2 regions of the Novosphingobium terrae genome follow, and region 1 is predicted to be linked to the other one. Evidence: riboswitches for the same ligand, from Rfam matches in the RefSeq annotation. Region 1 holds a riboswitch; the other holds the start of a gene.

What was found. A riboswitch is a leader RNA that binds a small molecule or an ion and turns the genes downstream of it on or off. The one in region 1 is predicted to bind fluoride.
Region 2: another riboswitch for fluoride. It lies ahead of HGK27_RS26730 (diacylglycerol/lipid kinase family protein); the one in region 1 lies ahead of HGK27_RS14010 (voltage-gated chloride channel family protein).

The regions. Positions count from the first base shown of each region.
Region 1 covers NZ_JABVZR010000001.1:3,126,332-3,134,407, forward strand. The annotation lists gene HGK27_RS14000 (hypothetical protein) at 1-74, shown strand, start outside; gene HGK27_RS14005 (TonB-dependent receptor plug domain-containing protein) at 160-3,180, opposite strand; fluoride riboswitch at 3,778-3,865, shown strand; gene HGK27_RS14010 (voltage-gated chloride channel family protein) at 3,889-5,241, shown strand; gene ypfJ (KPN_02809 family neutral zinc metallopeptidase) at 5,441-6,361, shown strand; gene HGK27_RS14020 (opacity protein) at 6,426-7,037, opposite strand; gene HGK27_RS14025 (hypothetical protein) at 7,582-8,076, shown strand, end outside.
Region 2 covers NZ_JABVZR010000002.1:1,990,720-1,998,795, forward strand. The annotation lists gene HGK27_RS26710 (PepSY-associated TM helix domain-containing protein) at 1-83, shown strand, start outside; gene HGK27_RS26715 (TetR/AcrR family transcriptional regulator) at 134-730, opposite strand; gene HGK27_RS26720 (SDR family oxidoreductase) at 809-1,729, shown strand; gene HGK27_RS26725 (metallophosphoesterase) at 1,761-2,876, shown strand; fluoride riboswitch at 3,015-3,079, shown strand; gene HGK27_RS26730 (diacylglycerol/lipid kinase family protein) at 3,212-4,072, shown strand; gene HGK27_RS26735 (MFS transporter) at 4,365-5,552, shown strand; gene HGK27_RS26740 (efflux RND transporter periplasmic adaptor subunit) at 6,029-7,249, shown strand; gene HGK27_RS26745 (efflux RND transporter permease subunit) at 7,255-8,076, shown strand, end outside.

The DNA.
Region 1 (8,076 bases):
ACGCCTGGCGCGATTCCCTGGATGGCACCTATCGCTCCGGCACGGCGGAGGTGCTGCTCAGCGTTACCTACTGAGTGGCGCCGTGGCGCATGAAAAAAGGGGCGGCCCGCAAAGGCCGCCCCTCTCTTTGTGTCCAGTCGTCAGACCGAAGATCGGGCTTTAGAAGTCGATCTTGGCACCCACGCGGAAGTAACGACCGATGAAGTTCGAGTCGTCCCAGGCAGGGTTGAACTGATACAGACCGTAACCAGCAGCCGGATCGTAGACCGGGCCGGAGTTCAGCAGGTTCTTCACATCCATGTAGATGAGGAAGTGCTTGTCGATACGGGCCTGCGTATGCATGTCGATCGTGAAGGTCGGATGCGTCGAGCAGATCACCGGAGTGCCATCGGGATAGCCCACCGTATCGCCCTTGCCGGCGGTGCAGCCACCATAGACCGCGCCGTCATCGGTGGCGCTGTCGGTGTAGCCGCTGGTGTAGTTGCCAGTCAGGGTCACAGCATACTTGCGCTCCGGACCGAATTCCAGCGTGTTCGCCCACACCGCGCGGAAGTGCGGAGCACCCGAGCAAGAGGTGGTTTCGCAGGGACCCAGCGTGCCGTCATAACGGTATTCGACCCCGTCGGCGGTCAGCGCCAGCTTGGTCAGCCACGAGCCGTTCATCTGGCTGGTGAAGCGCATGCCATGGCCCAGCTCGTAGCGCGCGGTGGCCGAGATATCGACGCCCGAGGCCACTTCCGAGTTGGCGTTGGTGTAGGACGCCACGATCGTGCGGGGCAGCGCCAGCGCGGTCGGGTTGGCGGTGTCGATGCCCGCCGAGGTCGCGCTCAGGCCAGGCAGAGTGACCACACCATTGTTGGCGAAATACTGTTCCAGCGCCGGCGTGGTGTCGGTCACCGAGACGATGATGTCGGTGATCTTGGTGTGCCAGAAATCGGCGGTGAAGGTCAGGTGGCGGTTCGGCGTGAAGACCGTGCCCAGCGTGAAGCTGGTCGACTTCTCAGGCTTCAGATTGGGGTTGCCCACAGCCGTCACGCCCAGTGAGTAGCTACCGCTGCCCTGGGTCGGATCGGTACGGCTGGTGCCAACACCGTTGAAATAGCCCGGAGCGCTGGAGTGCGCCGCGCAGAAGGCGGTATAGACCGGATCGCTGCACTGGAAGCCAATCGTCGAGTAACCCGTCGTCGGCAGACCGTTCGACTGGTTGAAGCTGGGGATCTTGAAGCCCTTCGAGAAGGTGCCGCGGATCTTCAGCTGCTTGACCGGCTGGAACTGTGCTTCGAACTTGGGCGAGAAGTTGCTCTGACCGCTCGAATAGCTGTCATAGCGACCATCGGCCTTCAGCTTCAGGAAGGAGAACACCGGCGCCGCGACTTCATAGAAGCCCGAATAGACGCGGCGCGAACCCGACACGGCCACACCGTTGACGCCGAAGTAGCTGTCATCGGGGTTGGCGCTGGGCTGATAAACGCTCTCGAAGCGGTAGGCGGCGCCAACCGCGATGTTGAGCTGGCCGCCGGGCATCTGCAGGAAGTCACGGTTCACCGTGCCCTGGATCTGCGTCAGCTTCGAGCGGTCCGTCGTGTGGACGGCGGGCGCGATGAAGTCGCGGGCAGCCTGGGTGTTCGTGCTCTGGTCACCGAAATTGTAGGTGCCTTCGGCCACCGCAGTCTGGAGATTCACCGCATTGACATAGTTGAGCTGGTTGACATCGAGGTTGATCCACGAGGTCGTGCCTTCAAGGTTGAAGTTCCAGCCCTTGCCGAAGTCGCCGCTGATGCCGCCCGAGAAGCGGTAGGTCTTGGCGTTGGTGTAGGTTTCGGTCGGCAGGTCATAGGTGCCCGAAAGCAGCGCTTGCTGGCCGCTGGCGGCAAACGGGTTGTTCTTGGTGTTGAGCACGCCGTTGCTGGCGTTGCAGTTCACACCCGTCGCGCAGGTGTAGACCGGCAGCAGCAGCTGGGTGGTGTCATAGGTGCCACCATCCGTCTGGGTGTTGAACGATATGGGGTTGCCCGAGCTGAAGGTCTTCGTCTCGGCAAAGTTGAACATGCCGTAGACCTGGATGTGATCGTTCACATTGGCGGTCAGACGTGCATTTGCGCCGATACGGGTGATCTCGGGCGAATACATCGCATATTGCGACGTGCGGTCCTGCTGACAGGCCACACTGGGCGAGGCGGTGTCGGTGGAAGCGAGATGGCCGGCGGTGTTGATCGCGGTCAGCCCCTGGCACCCGGCCGAAGGCGTGATCATCGTCCACTGGCCGGTGCCGCCACCGGCGCCATTGTTGGCGGTTGGATCCCAGGCCTGAGCAAAGCCGACCGGGGTGGCCGACTTGGTCACGTCATAGGCCTTGATCAGGCCGGTCGACTGCACGCCGTTGCGGATGCCATTGTTCAGGCACGAACCCGAAGCGTCGCAGATGGTCGACTGGTTGGCGGTGCCCCAGATGCCGCCGCGCTGGTTCTGCATCACAGCGGCGTTATGCTGATATTCGCCGTTGATGTAGAAGTTGTAGCCGTCTTCAGCGAGGCGGCCCTTGCCGTAGGTGGCATCGAAGCGCGCTTCACCGGCATGGCCCAGCTGCGAAATGCCGCCCGAAGCATTCGCGTGGAAACCGACGATTTCCTTCTTCACGATCACGTTGACCACACCGGCCACCGCGTCGGCGCCGTAGGTCGAGGAAGCGCCGTCCTGCAGCACGTCCACGCGATCGACGATCGATTCAGGAATGGTGTTGAGGTCGACGAAGTTGCGCACGCCGTCGTCAGCCAGCGGATAGACCGCGCTGCGCAGACCATCGAAGGTGGTCAGCGTGTAGCCGTCGTTCAGACCGCGCAGCGACGGAGCGCTGGCGCCGGTGGCGAAGCCATAGCTCGACCAGCTGGTCGGCATGGTGCCTGCGTTGTTGGCCGGCAGAGTCTGCAACGCGTCAGACACGGTGTTGATGCCGCGCTGGGTCAGACTCTCGGAAGACAACACCACGAGCGGCGAGGCCGTGGCGGCCGCCGGATTCTTGGTGATCGAGCCGGTGACCACGATGGTCGGACCGGTGTCTTCGGCAGGCTTTGCCGCCGGAGCCGGAGTCGGCTGGCTGGCGTCCTGCGCGAAAGCCGAAGTGGCGATCAGCGCCGTACCCAGGACAAGCGTAGCGACGCCCGTCTTGAGCACATGATTCATGCGAGTATTCATTGTCACCTCATGAAGTGGATAGAGTCCCAAGTCTCTTTCCGCCCCCTGTTAACCCTCCCCAACTCGTTGAATGATCACGTCCATGCATGTGCCCAGCATGCGGGAGCGAAATCCGAGTCCGTTCAGGTCCGTGACAGCTTCATGGCTTAATCTGATGGACTTACGCCAGCCACTTACAGCGCTGTTAGCAGGTTGGCCTTGTTCATGTTGCGCGTTTAACACAGTGGCCGACATGGCAGTCACAGCAGTCCGACTCGGGTTATTTCACAGAATTGAAATAAAGTTTCCGTGACTTGGTCATTTGTGTGGCAATTTTAGACATTTCGTCCTGAAAATGTCACTTTTGGCCGCTGGAGCACTGTGTAAACTCGGCGATCTTTCGCGCAAGCGGCGCTGTCCATTTGTTGCTGTTGCGTGAAAAATTGCAACTCTGCACAAAATACCAATTGACACCGCTTCACAGGGTGATCCGCCCCTTAGTCGATGAAGCCTGAGTCCGGCAAGCCCTTATTGCACTGCAACATACAAAACACATAGCAACGCCAACGCCCTAACCTTGACGTCAAAGGGCTTCTGGGGCATTTGCGGCCTTACGGCGATGGATTTCCGCCGGGCATCATGCCGAACCGCCTGCCCAGTCAAACCTTGGCAGGCTGATGATTCCTACCTTTCGCCGTCTGGCAACAAGGAGGAATCATGCGCGCTACATTCCAACGTCTTTTCCATGCCCTGGCCCATATCGGGCTGCATCGCGCCCTTGCCGCCTTACGCCTGCTGCTGGTGCTGATCGCGATGGCCGCTGTGGTGGGCTCGCTCTGCGCCGCTTTCCTCTGGAGCCTGGATGCGGCGACCCACTTGCGTTTTGCGCATCCGTGGTTGCTGTTTTTGCTACCTTTGGGCGGTGCGGTGGTCAGCCTGCTCTATCGCTGGCTGGGGCAGAGCGTGGAGGCCGGCAACAATCTGCTGATCGACCAGATCCATGAGCCCGGCGGCGGCGTGCCCTTGCGCATGGCGCCGCTGATCTTCGCGGGCACGGTGATCACCCATCTGTTTGGCGGATCGGCGGGGCGCGAGGGCACGGCGGTGCAGTTGGGCGGATCGCTGGCCAGCACAGCGGCAAGGCTGGCACGGCTCAATGCACGGGGGCTGCGGCTGATGCTGATGGCGGGCATTGCGGCGGGTTTTGGTGCCGTGTTCGGCACGCCGCTGGCTGGCGCGGTCTTCGCGCTGGAGGTGCTGGCGGTGGGGCGGATCGAAATGGCCGCCCTGATCCCCTGCCTGATCGCCGCGCTGGTGGGGGATTGGGTCTGCGGGCTGTGGGGCATTCAGCACACCGCCTATCGCATTCCCTTTATGGCCTGGCCCAATGGCGCGGCGCCGCTCGATCCGCTGCTGGTGATCAAGGCCGGATTGGCGGGCGTGGCTTTCGGCCTGGCGGGGCTGGCTTTTGCCGAGGCCAATCATGCGCTGGGCGGCTGGCTCAAGAAGGCGATGCCGCATCCTGCGCTGCGCAGCATTGTCGGCGGGCTGGCGGTGATCGGCCTGACCTATGCGGTGGGCACAAGGGCTTACCTTGGGCTGGGCGTGTGGTCGCCCGATCCGAACATGCCGACGATTGCCGGCTTCTTCACCGCACCTGCCGGGCCGTGGGATTGGGCGCTCAAAATGCTGTTCACGGTGGTCACACTGTCAAGCGGCTTCAAGGGCGGCGAGGTGACGCCGCTGTTCTTTATCGGTGCGGCGCTGGGCAATGCTCTGGGCGTGGCGCTGGGGGCTCCGGTGGATCTGTTCGCGGGTCTGGGCTTTGTGGCGGTGTTCGCGGGGGCGGCCAACACGCCGCTGGCCTGCACGATCATGGGGCTGGAGCTGTTCGGCGCGACGCATATGGTGCCGATCGCGGTGGCCTGCTTCGTCGCCTGCCTGTGCTCGGGCCATAATGGCATCTATCTCTCGCAGCGGATTGCCCTGCCGAAATTTATGGGCCGCCCGGTGCCGCAAGGCACGACCTTGCGCGACGTGCGAGGCCGCAGACACCGCCGCAAGAGCTGATGGAGCGGTCGGACGGAACGACAGGGCGCCACTGAGGTTTCGTCGGGAGACGTTATGGGAGCGCGAGGGCCCGGAGCATGTCTCTTGAGATATGCGACCAACCAAAGACTCTCCCCTCGCATTTTTCTTCCTTCTTACTTGCCTACCCCTTCGCTTCTTCCCAAACCTGACCCTCCCTCCAATCGCAGGACCTGAACGCATGCGGCTCGACGATTTCGACCCTAACGACGTGGATGTCGAGGATCAGCGCGGCAAAAGCGGCGGCTTTGGCGGCTTCGGAGGCTTTTCCGGACAGGGCTTCCAGCTAGGCGGCGGCAGTCTGGGGATTGGCGGCATTGCCCTGCTGATGGTGGGCGCCTGGGCGCTGGGGATCAATCCGCTCAGCGTGCTGGGGCTGGTGAGCGGCGGCGGCGAGCAGCAAGCCTATGCCCCTGCCCCGCAACGCGCGCCCGTGGAGAGCGGCAAAGACGCCGCCAGCAGCTGCACGGTGGATGCCTTCAGCAAGGAAAGCTGCAATGCGCTCTCCTCGCTCAACAAGACATGGCGCACGCTGTTCGCCAGCCGCAACCACAGCTTCGACAAGCCGAGGCTGGTGTTCTATTCGCAGCGCGGCTCATCGGGCTGCGGCGCGGCGCAGAGCGCGATGGGGCCCTTTTACTGCCCGGCGGATCAGGGCATCTATCTCGACACCGATTTCTACCGCGAGATGGATCAGAAGCTGGGCGCGGGCGGCCAATTCGCGCGCGACTATGTGATCGCCCATGAATATGGCCATCATGTGCAGAAGCTGCTGGGCACCTCGACCAAGGTCACGCGCCTGCAACAGGCCGATCCCGATCAGGCCAATCCGCTCTCGGTGCGGCTGGAGCTGCAGGCCGATTGCTATGCCGGTGTCTGGGCGGCGCGCAACAAGGACCGGATGGAAGCGGGCGATATGGAAAGCGGCCTCAACGCCGCGCATCAGATCGGCGACGATGTGCTGCTGAAGGCAGCGGGCCGCACGCCGGTGGAGGCGGCCTTCACCCATGGTTCCTCGGAACAGCGGATGCGCTGGCTGCGCAAAGGTATGGAAACCGGCGATCCGGGCCAGTGTGACACGTTCAAGGCGGCAGTGCTCTAACCCCGAACAAAGAGAGGCGGCCCGGCAGCAGAACCGGACCGCCTTGAAGGTTGGGGGTATCAGATCAGAAGTGGAAGATCACACCGCCCATCGGGCGCAGGCTGTGGAAGTCCACCGTATCGAGCTGGAGGCGCAGGCGCGGCCCGGCGCGTCCGGTGGCCCCCTTCAGGCCGATGTCCTTGGGGCCGACTTCGACACCCACGCCATAGACCCAGTTGCTGTGGTCGCTGAAACCGCGGTTGCTGTGCGGGTTGATCCACTCGTAACCGGCCGAGACATAGATCAGCCCGCTGTCACCGGCGCGGGCGCCGACACGGCCCTTCACGCCATATTCCCAGTTGATGTCGTTGAAGCCCTTGGTGCCATTGCCTTCAACGCCGACGAACACCGGCCCCAGCGGCACGTTCACACCGGCCACGCCGCTGATCAGCGCACCATTGAGCGTGCCGTGATTGGGCGAAGTGCCGAACTGGCTGCGATGGTCGAAGCTTTCGTAGCCGCCGAGCACGCCGACATAAGGCTCGATGCCAAAAGCCTTGGAGCCGTCGGGCGACCTGGGGCCGCTGTCGTCGGGCGCGGGGGCGTCAGCGGCGGGAGGCGGGGCGCTGTCCTGCGCGAAAGCGGCAGCGGGCACAAGGCTGACGCATGCAGCCGCCAGAAGAGCGAATTTTTTCATTTGCACAACTCCAATAACGCTGAACAATGTCCAGCATCCTGCGAACTATCCAGATCATCTGGTTACATATTGAGATAGAAGGAGAGCGGCCCGATCATCGGCCAATCCTTCCGGCAGGCGCACCTGCAAAACGTCAAACCTATTTCATTCCTTGCTCCACAATCACCGGTTCATCATGGAATCGGTGCGTCGGGTCATCAGGACCGTCATGGGATGAAGCCCAGGGGACAGCGCTGGTTCCCCCTTCAGGCAAAGCCGCGCACAACTGTGACATTTATGCTGCAACTGCAATTTTGACTGAAAAGCTTGGGAAAGTTGGCGCGTATTACCGTGCGAAACCCCCGTTTTCCGGGCGAAAAGGCCGCCTCCCCAACCCCGGCCTGCCACATGCACGGCCGGAATTGTAACCTGAACGGCTCGTTGTCCTGCGCGGAAAGCGCGGCGGATGGATGGAACCTTCCGGCGACAAAGAAAGACGCAGATGAATGATTTGCGACGGATCAGGCGATTGCACGGCGGCGCGGGGCCGGGCATAGCAGGGCTCGTGAAACGCTTTACGCCCCCCCATCGCTCGATGAGCCTGGCCCTGTGCCTGATGGCTCTTTCCGTCACCAGCGGCTGCGCCCATTTCCGCGAGGGCGCCGAGCGCGCGCGGGGGCAAGACGACACCGCAACCCGGCCCGAGGCACAGCCCGAACCGGCACCGGCGCCTGAACCGGCCCCCGTCGCGCCTCCGCAGCAGCCGCGCCGGGCCGAGCCCGCGCCGACGCCTCCCCCGCCCCCTGCTCCTGCTCCTGCGGCACCGGAGCCTGCGCCTGTTACGCCTGCTCCCACTGCGGAACCGGCTCCTGCTCCTGCGCCCGACACCAGCAAGGCCGATGCCGCCGCGCGCAAGGCCGAGGCTCGCGACCGCAAGGCTCAGGCCGCCGCAGACGCCAAGGCCCAGCGCGCTCAGGATAAGGCGGCGCGCCACGCCGAAAAGGCCGCCCCCGAGGCTCCCGCCCCAGTGCGCGAACCCATTCCGGACGCGGCTCCGGTT
Region 2 (8,076 bases), on a different contig from region 1:
GTTTGGGCGGGCTGTTCCTGACGATCTCCGGCGCGGTGATGGTGATCGAACGATCGCGTCAGCGCCGCAAAACCCGCCGGTGATCATGCGGGCGGCAGCCAGTTGGGCGACAATCGGCGCCTGACCCGGAAGGTCAGCCCACCACGCGCCGCAAGGCGGCAAAAGCGGCCCGGCCGAACACATCCGGCCCGGTGTCATCGCTGGCCAGCCATGCGTCTGTCGCCAGCTTGAGGATGCCGATCGCGGTGGCGGCTGTCACGCGGCAGGCGATGTCGGGTTCGGGCAGGCCCTTGCGGTCGGCCAGTGCCTTGGCCAGCACGCGTTCCACCTTCTCATACTTCGCCTGATCCCCGGCGCTGAGCGCGGGTGTGGTGTGGATGAGCCGCGCAAAATCGCGCGCCTGCGCCCATTGATAGCGCGCCGCCATGTCGAACAGGGCGTTTTCCACCATATCCAGCAGGGGTTCATCGGCAGGCCGTCGCCCGATGGCCTCTTCGATCAGCGCGGGGAAATCGGCCTTGGTCGAGAAGACGATCTCTTCCTTGGAGGCGAAATAATGGAACAGGCTGCGGCGTGAGACGTCTGCTGCCTGGGCGATCTCGTCCAGCGTCGTGGCTTCGAAGCCGCGTTCCAGGAACAGGCGCATGGCTTCGGTCTGGATGCGGGCATGGGTTTCGGCGCGCTTGCGCCCGCGCAGGCCGGTGGGGATCGAGGTTTTGTTTTCTTGCACTGCTTGTAAATATACACTGAGTGCATAATATTGCAATCAGTGCCCCTTGGCGATGGATCAAGGCAAAGGATAGCAAATATGGCGAGCTGGACCATCCATGATATCCCCGACCAGTCCGGCAGGCTGGCGATGGTGACCGGCGCGACTGGCGGACTGGGGCTGGAAACAGCGCTGGCGCTGGCCGGTGCGGGCGCCGAGGTGATCCTTGCCGCGCGCAATCCGGACAAGGGTCGCGCCGCTGAAACGCTGATCCGTCAGCGCCATCCCGGCGCTCGGGTCCGTTTCGAGATTCTCGATCTGGCCAGCCTTGCCTCGGTCGAGGCTTTCGCCGGGCAGCATGTGGCGACTGGGCGCCCCATCGACATTCTGGTCAACAATGCCGGTGTGATGGCGCCGCCGCGTCGCCGTGTTACGCCCGACGGGTTCGAGCTGCAGCTGGGCACCAATTATCTTGCGCATTTCGCGCTGACAGGGCGCCTGTTGCCTTTGCTCAGTGCCGGGCAGGCGCGGGTGGTGCAGCTTTCCAGCATTGCGCATCGCCGGGCGAAAATCCGGCTCGACGATCTCAACGCCGAGCGCGGCTATCAGGCTTTTCCGGTCTACGGACAGTCCAAGCTGGCCATGCTGATGTTCGCGCTGGAGCTGGACCGGCGCAGCAAGGCGCAGGGCTGGGGCCTGACCAGCGTGGCGGCACACCCCGGCATCGCCAGCACCGATCTGATCGCCAATGGAACCGGGGAGGGCGGGCGCCTGCTGACGGCGGTCAGCAATCTGGCGGTCAAGCTGGTCGGGCATTCGGCGGCGCAGGGCGCGTTGCCACAGCTGATGGCGGCCACCATACCGGGTGTCAAAGGCGGCGCCTATTTTGGCCCGCAAGGCTGGCAGGAGTTCAAGGGGCTGCCCGGGCGGGGCAAGATCAGGCCGCAGGCGCTGGATACCGCTGTCGCCGCGCAACTGTGGAGCGCATCGCAAGCCATGACGGGCGTGACGTTCGGCTAGAGGCCGGGCGCAGGAGGATGAGTTTCGCGTGATGATGACCATGATTTTTGCCCTGCCCTGGCTTTATGTCGTGATGCGCAGCCTGATGCCGCTGCCCTGGCCGCTGGGCCTCAGGATTGCGGTGGCGCTGGTTCTGCTGATCGCCTCGCGGTTTCATGATCTGAGCCGTCTTTCATCCGGTTCCCGCTTCAATCCCGAGTTTCCGCGGGTTGTGGTGATGCTGTTCAACTGGCTCTTCGGCGGGCTTGTCCTGCTGATGGTGTTCCAGATCGCGCTCGATCTGGCGGCGCTGATCGCCATGCTGGCCGGGATCGGTGGCGGGTCGCTCTGGATCACGGCGCGCTATGCGATCGGGATGGCGGCTTTCGGGTTGGCAGCAGTTGGCGTCTGGCAAGCCGCGCGTGTGCCGCGCCTGCGGGAGGTGACGGTGGCCATCCCCGACCTGCCCGACGCCTTTGAGGGTTACCGGCTGGTGCAGCTCACCGATCTGCACATCAGCCGCCTGTTTCCCGCCAGCTGGACCCGCGCCGTGGTCGCGGCCACCAACCGTCTGGGTGCCGAGCTGATCGTGGTGACGGGCGATGTGATCGACGGGAGCGTTGCCAGCAGGCATGCCGGAGTCGCGCCGCTGCGCGATCTCTCCGCGCGCGATGGCGTGTGGCTGAGCCCGGGGAACCACGAATATCTTTCCGGCTATGACGCGTGGATGGCGCATTTCGCCTCGCTCGGCATGGGCCTTCTGGCCAACGCCCATACGGTGATCGTGCGCGGAGAGCGGCAGCTGGTGCTGGCCGGGCTCACCGATCGATCGGCACGCATGGCAGACCGGCCGCTGCCGGATCTGGGCAAGGCGCTGGCCGGGGCGCCAGCAGATGCGCCGGTCATTCTGCTCGATCACGAGCCGGGGCGGGCGCGGCAGGCGGCGGCCAGCGGTGTTGCGCTCCAGCTGTCAGGTCATACGCATGGCGGCATGATTCTGGGGCTCGACCGGCTGGTTGCGCGGGCCAATGGCGGCTTCGTGTCGGGTGCTTATGCCGTGGATGGCATGACCCTCTACGTCAACAATGGAACAGGCATCTGGCCGGGCTTTGCCCTGAGGCTGGGCAAAAGCTCGGAACTCACGCGCATCACCTTGCGGCGGGGGTGAGGGCATGCGCCAGCATCGGCGCGCCTTGCAGGAGCAATCGGCCTGCTGCGTGCCTTCGGGATCGAGGCGATCAGCGCTCAGTCTTCGCCCTTGCCAGCCAAATGGGATCGCGATAAACGCCGCTCCAACCTCCTATTGGGGGGATCAGGGGATGGCGCTCCCCTTTAACTGACCGCCTTTTGGCTGATGACTCCTGCCGAGCGCCCCGTTGGCGTCGGCAGGGACCCTGCCCGCTCGGCGTCACCCGGAATGGTGAGGATCGAGGGGCCGGCCAAGCTGGTGAGCCAATTTGATGACGTATGACGGATCACCGCTGAGATCCGATGGACCAGATTATGAGTATCCATAAAACCGTCCAGCTTTTCTACAATCCGCAGGCCGGAAGCTACAGCGACGCGACCATCACCCGCCTGCTGCAGGCCTTTCGCGAGGCTGGCGCCCGTGTCCATCTCACGCCGAGCGTGGATACGCCCCCGGTCATCGATCCGGCTGCGACCCATATCTGCATCGCCGGGGGCGACGGCACGGTGCGGCATGTCGCGGAAGCTGTGGTGCGCGCCAACCGGCAGATTCCGGTCGCCATCTATCCGGCCGGGACGGCCAATCTGCTGGCGCGGGAAGGCAAGCTTGGCCGGCGCCCGGCGCGCCTTGCGCAGGCGCTGGTCGATGGCCCGACACGCCGGCACAGTCCGGTCCAGGCGGGTGACAATCTGTTTTTCGCCTGCGCCAGCGTGGGGCCGGACAGTCTGGCGGTTGCCGCTGTGGCATCGTCCCTGCTCAAGCAGCAGATCGGGCGGTTTGCCTATGTCGCCGCCATCGCGCGCCTTCTGCGCAAGTGGCCAAGGCACCGCATCACCCTTCGCGCCAATGGTCGCTCATGGGATTGTGAGGCGGTCTATATTGCGAAGGGGCGGTACTATGCCGGTCCCTGGAGCTTTGCGCCTCAGGCCAAGGGCGATGATGGCAAGCTGCATGTCGTTGCGCTCCGGCGGGCGAGTCGGCGCGAATTCCTCCGCTTTTATTGGCGCATGCTGGGCGGCGCGGATGTGGTGCGCGACAAGAACGTGATTGCTTTCTCCTGCACGCAGCTGTCGCTGCAATCGGACGATCCGTTGCCCGTGCAGGCCGATGGGGATGTGGTGGCGTCTTGCCCCATCGATGTCTCGATCCATGAGACTCCGGTCCATATCTGCTGAAGGGGCTTTGGCGAGCCTGATGTTCGCTTGCCCTCGGCACTGACCGGTTCCGCCCCCTCCCGTTTCCGACGGAATCGTGATGCAGGCCTTTCCCTGCCTTTCTCTCAATGCCCTGTCGCCGCGCGGCGTGAGGGCAGGTGTCAGAGGCTCAATAAAACCTATCGATAGATAGGCATTGACGTTCACGCGCTTTGCGGCTAGTGCGAGCCCAACAGACTACCGACTGATAGGTAGCTATGGCAATTGAAGCAGGCTCCCATTCGCCTGCCTTTCCACCAAACAGGAGCATGACATGGACCGCCGTCTGTTGATGCTGGCTCTGGGCATGTTTGCCCTGGGGACCGACAGTTTTGTCATCGCCGGCGTGCTGCCGGAAATCTCGCGCAATTTCCACGTCAGCATTGGCGCTGCAGGACAGCTGACGACCGTTTACGCGATCGCCTATGCGCTCTTGTCGCCGGTCGCTGCGGCGGCATTCGCGCATGTCGAGCGCAAGCGGCTGATGCTGTCCGGCCTTGCTGTCTTCATCATCGCCAACCTCGCCACCGCCTGGGCGCCGAGCTTTGCTTTTGCGCTGGTGGCGCGGGCTCTGGCAGGATTGGGAGCGGCCATCTATGCCCCCATCGCCACAGGCGCCGGAGCCAGCATTGTCGCCCCTGAAAAGCGTGGTTTCGCCCTGTCCATGGTCATCGCGGGGCTGACAGCCTCGACAGCGCTGGGCGCGCCGATCGGCACGGTGATCGGCGGGCTGGGTGACTGGCGCTATACGATGATCTTCGTCTCGGCGATCAGCGTGGTCAGCGCGCTGGGCATCACGGCCTTTCTCAAAAATGTGCCTCTGCCGCCCGCGATCACCCTGCAGCAGCGACTGGCGCCTTTCGCAGACCGTCGCATCGGACTCACCTTGCTGACGACCCTGCTGGTGCAATGCGGCAATTTTGCCGTCTACACCTATTTCGCGGTGATTTTCGACCGGGCGACGGGCGGCAATCCGCTGGTGCTGGGCGCGCTTCTGGTGCTGTGGGGCACGTCTGGCACGGTGATGAACCTTGCCGGGGGGCGTGTGATCGACAGGATCGGGACCCGGCGCATCCTCAACACCATGCTGGTGATGCTGATCCTGACCATGACGAGTCTGTCCTGGGCCGGGGCCTCGCTGCCGACTGCCATTCTGGTTATTGCGCTTTATGGCGCCAACAGCTGGGGGCAATTGGCCGCGCAACAGCACCGGCTGGTTTCAACAATGCCGGGCGCGGCCTCGATTGTCCTCGGGCTCAACACGTCGGCGACCTATATCGGTGTTGCCTCGGCGGGGGTGATCGGTGCGGCCAGCCTGAACCTTGTCGGGGCGCATAACATCGGTTGGGTCAGCTTCGCGCTCTATGGCGGCGCCTTGGTGGCGGCGGAGATGGCGCACCGCGCCATTGCCAACCACCGGCATGCGGCTCCTGTGCCCGAGATGGTCGCTGCCAAGGCTTGATCAGGCTTATCTCTGAAACCGGGGCCGGGCGAAAGTCCGGCCTTTTTTACGGCCAGAATGCTGACGAGTCGCCTGCATGAATGGCCTGATAGAAGAGTGATCAGGGGCATTTGCGCCATGCTGCCACACCGATCGCTTTCTGCCCTTACCGACTGAAAAGAAGCCGTAATCCTGCGCCTTGATGCACAGCCTTTCTCTGCATTTTGGCGATGAACCTATCTACTGATAGATTGCTGTTGACATGAAGGTATGTTTGCGGCACATCGCCATTGCCCTATCAAGTGATAGGTAGATTTCAAAAGCATCCACACCGCTCGAAGAGCTTTGGTTCCGGTTACCGCATTCCCATCAGGCAACCCGAAGCCGCCTCTTCCCGCAACCAGCCGAACCCAACCTGCCGCCCTCGATCCGCGAGGCGCGGGACGAATTCTTGCGCCTCGCGATGCCGGTCATCGCTCTTTCGAAAGAGGGGAATCATGAACCAGCTTACAGAACTCGACGCCGCCGAAGCCCCGGTCATCGCGCAGCCAACGCGATCCCGGGCCAGGGTCTGGCTGGCAACCGGCGCGGCCATCGCCGTGCTTGTCGCTGCCGGTCAATTCGGCTCCAGCCTCTTCGCCACGGCGACCCCGCCGCCACCGCCGCCGCCCAGCGTGTCGGTCAGCGCACCGTTGCAGCGCGCCATCGATCAGCGCCTCAACTTCCTCGGCCAGTTCGCGGCGACCAGCCAGGTCGAAATCCGCGCTCAGGTCGGCGGCACGCTCAAGGCGGTGAACTTCAAGGATGGCTCGGTGGTGCAGCGCGGCGCCCTGCTGTTCCAGATCGATCCGGTGCCCTATCAGATCAAGGTCGATCAGGCCCGCGCCGAGCTGGAGGCCGCCAATGCCCGCCTTTCGCTCGCCACCCGCGAACTGACCCGCGCCGAGGAGCTGAAGGCGACGGATGCCGGATCGGCGCAGAATGTCGATCAGAAGCGTGCCGAAAAAGCCTCCGCCGCAGCGGCGGTCAATGGCGCGCGTGCGACACTGCATGACGCCATGTTCGATCTCGACAAGACCCGCGTCTATGCGCCTTTCACCGGGCGGATCGGCACGCATCTGGTCTCGGCGGGCAATCTGGTGGCCGGCAGCCGCGCTGCCACCAGCCCCACCACCTTGCTCACCACCTTGGTCTCGATCGATCCGGTCTGGCTGAACTTCGACATGAGCGAGGCCGATTACGCCGCCTTCCAGCGGGACCGCCCCAAGGGCGCACTGGCCAACAAGGTCGAGGTGGCGCTGGGCGGCGATGGCGCCTTCACCCGGCAGGGCACGCTCGACTTTCTGGACAACAGCATCGACCGGGCCAGCGGCACGATCCATGCCCGCGCCACGCTGAGCAATGCCGATACCACGCTGACCCCCGGCGCCTTCGGGCGCGTGCGTTTGGCTGTCTCGGGCGCGCGCCCGGCGCTGCTGGTGCCCGATGCGGCGGTGCTGACCGATCAGGGCGACCATGCCGTTTATGTCGTCGGCAAGGACAATGTGGTCGCTCAGAAGAAGGTCACCATCGGCGATCTGCGCGGCGGCCTGCGTGTCATCACCTCGGGACTTACGGCGCAGGACAGGGTCGTCGTTGACGGCATTCCTGCGGTCAAGCCCGGCGCTCCGATCACCCCTCAGGCCGGCGTGATCCGGTTCGACGCAGAGCAGGATTGAGGCCCATGAAACTCGCCCACTTCTTCATCGATCACCCGCGCTTTGCCGCGGTGCTCTCGATCTTCATCACCATTGCCGGGCTTGTCACCATGCTGGTGCTGCCCATCGCGCAGTACCCCAGCATCGTGCCCCCCACGATCGACATCACCACCAGCTTCCCCGGCGCCAATGCCGACACCATCGCCCGCACCGTGGCCACCCCGCTGGAGCAGGCGGTGAACGGCGTCGAGAACATGGACTACATCACCAGCCAGTCGACCAGCGATGGCGCGCTGACCACCACGGTCTATTTCAAGATCGGCAGCGATCCCAACATCGACCTGATCCTCACGCGCAACCGCGTGCTGGATGCCGTATCGCGCCTGCCCCCTGAAGTTCAGGCGCAGGGCGTGAAGGTCAACAAGACCATCAAGGCGCTGGTGCTGGGCGTGCATGTCTATTCGCCCGACGGCTCGCGCAGCCCGGAATATCTCTACAACTATATGCTGAAAGTCCGCGACCAGATCTCGCGCCTGCCCGGCGTGTCGCAGTTCCAGCTGTTCGGCTCGCGTGAATATGCCATGCGCGTCTGGGTCGATCCCGATAAGGCGGCGGCCTACAACATCAGCGCCAATGAAATTCTGGCCGCTCTGCGCGCACAGAATGCGCAGGTTTCCACCGGGCGTCTGAATGCGCCGCTGGACGGAGCCAAATCGCACGGCGCCTATGAGGTCAATGTCGAGACTTTGGGCCGCCTGACCACGCCCGAAGAGTTCAACAATGTCATCGTCAAATCCGATGCCCAAGGCCACATCACCCGCATCCGCGACATCGGCCATGCCGAGCTT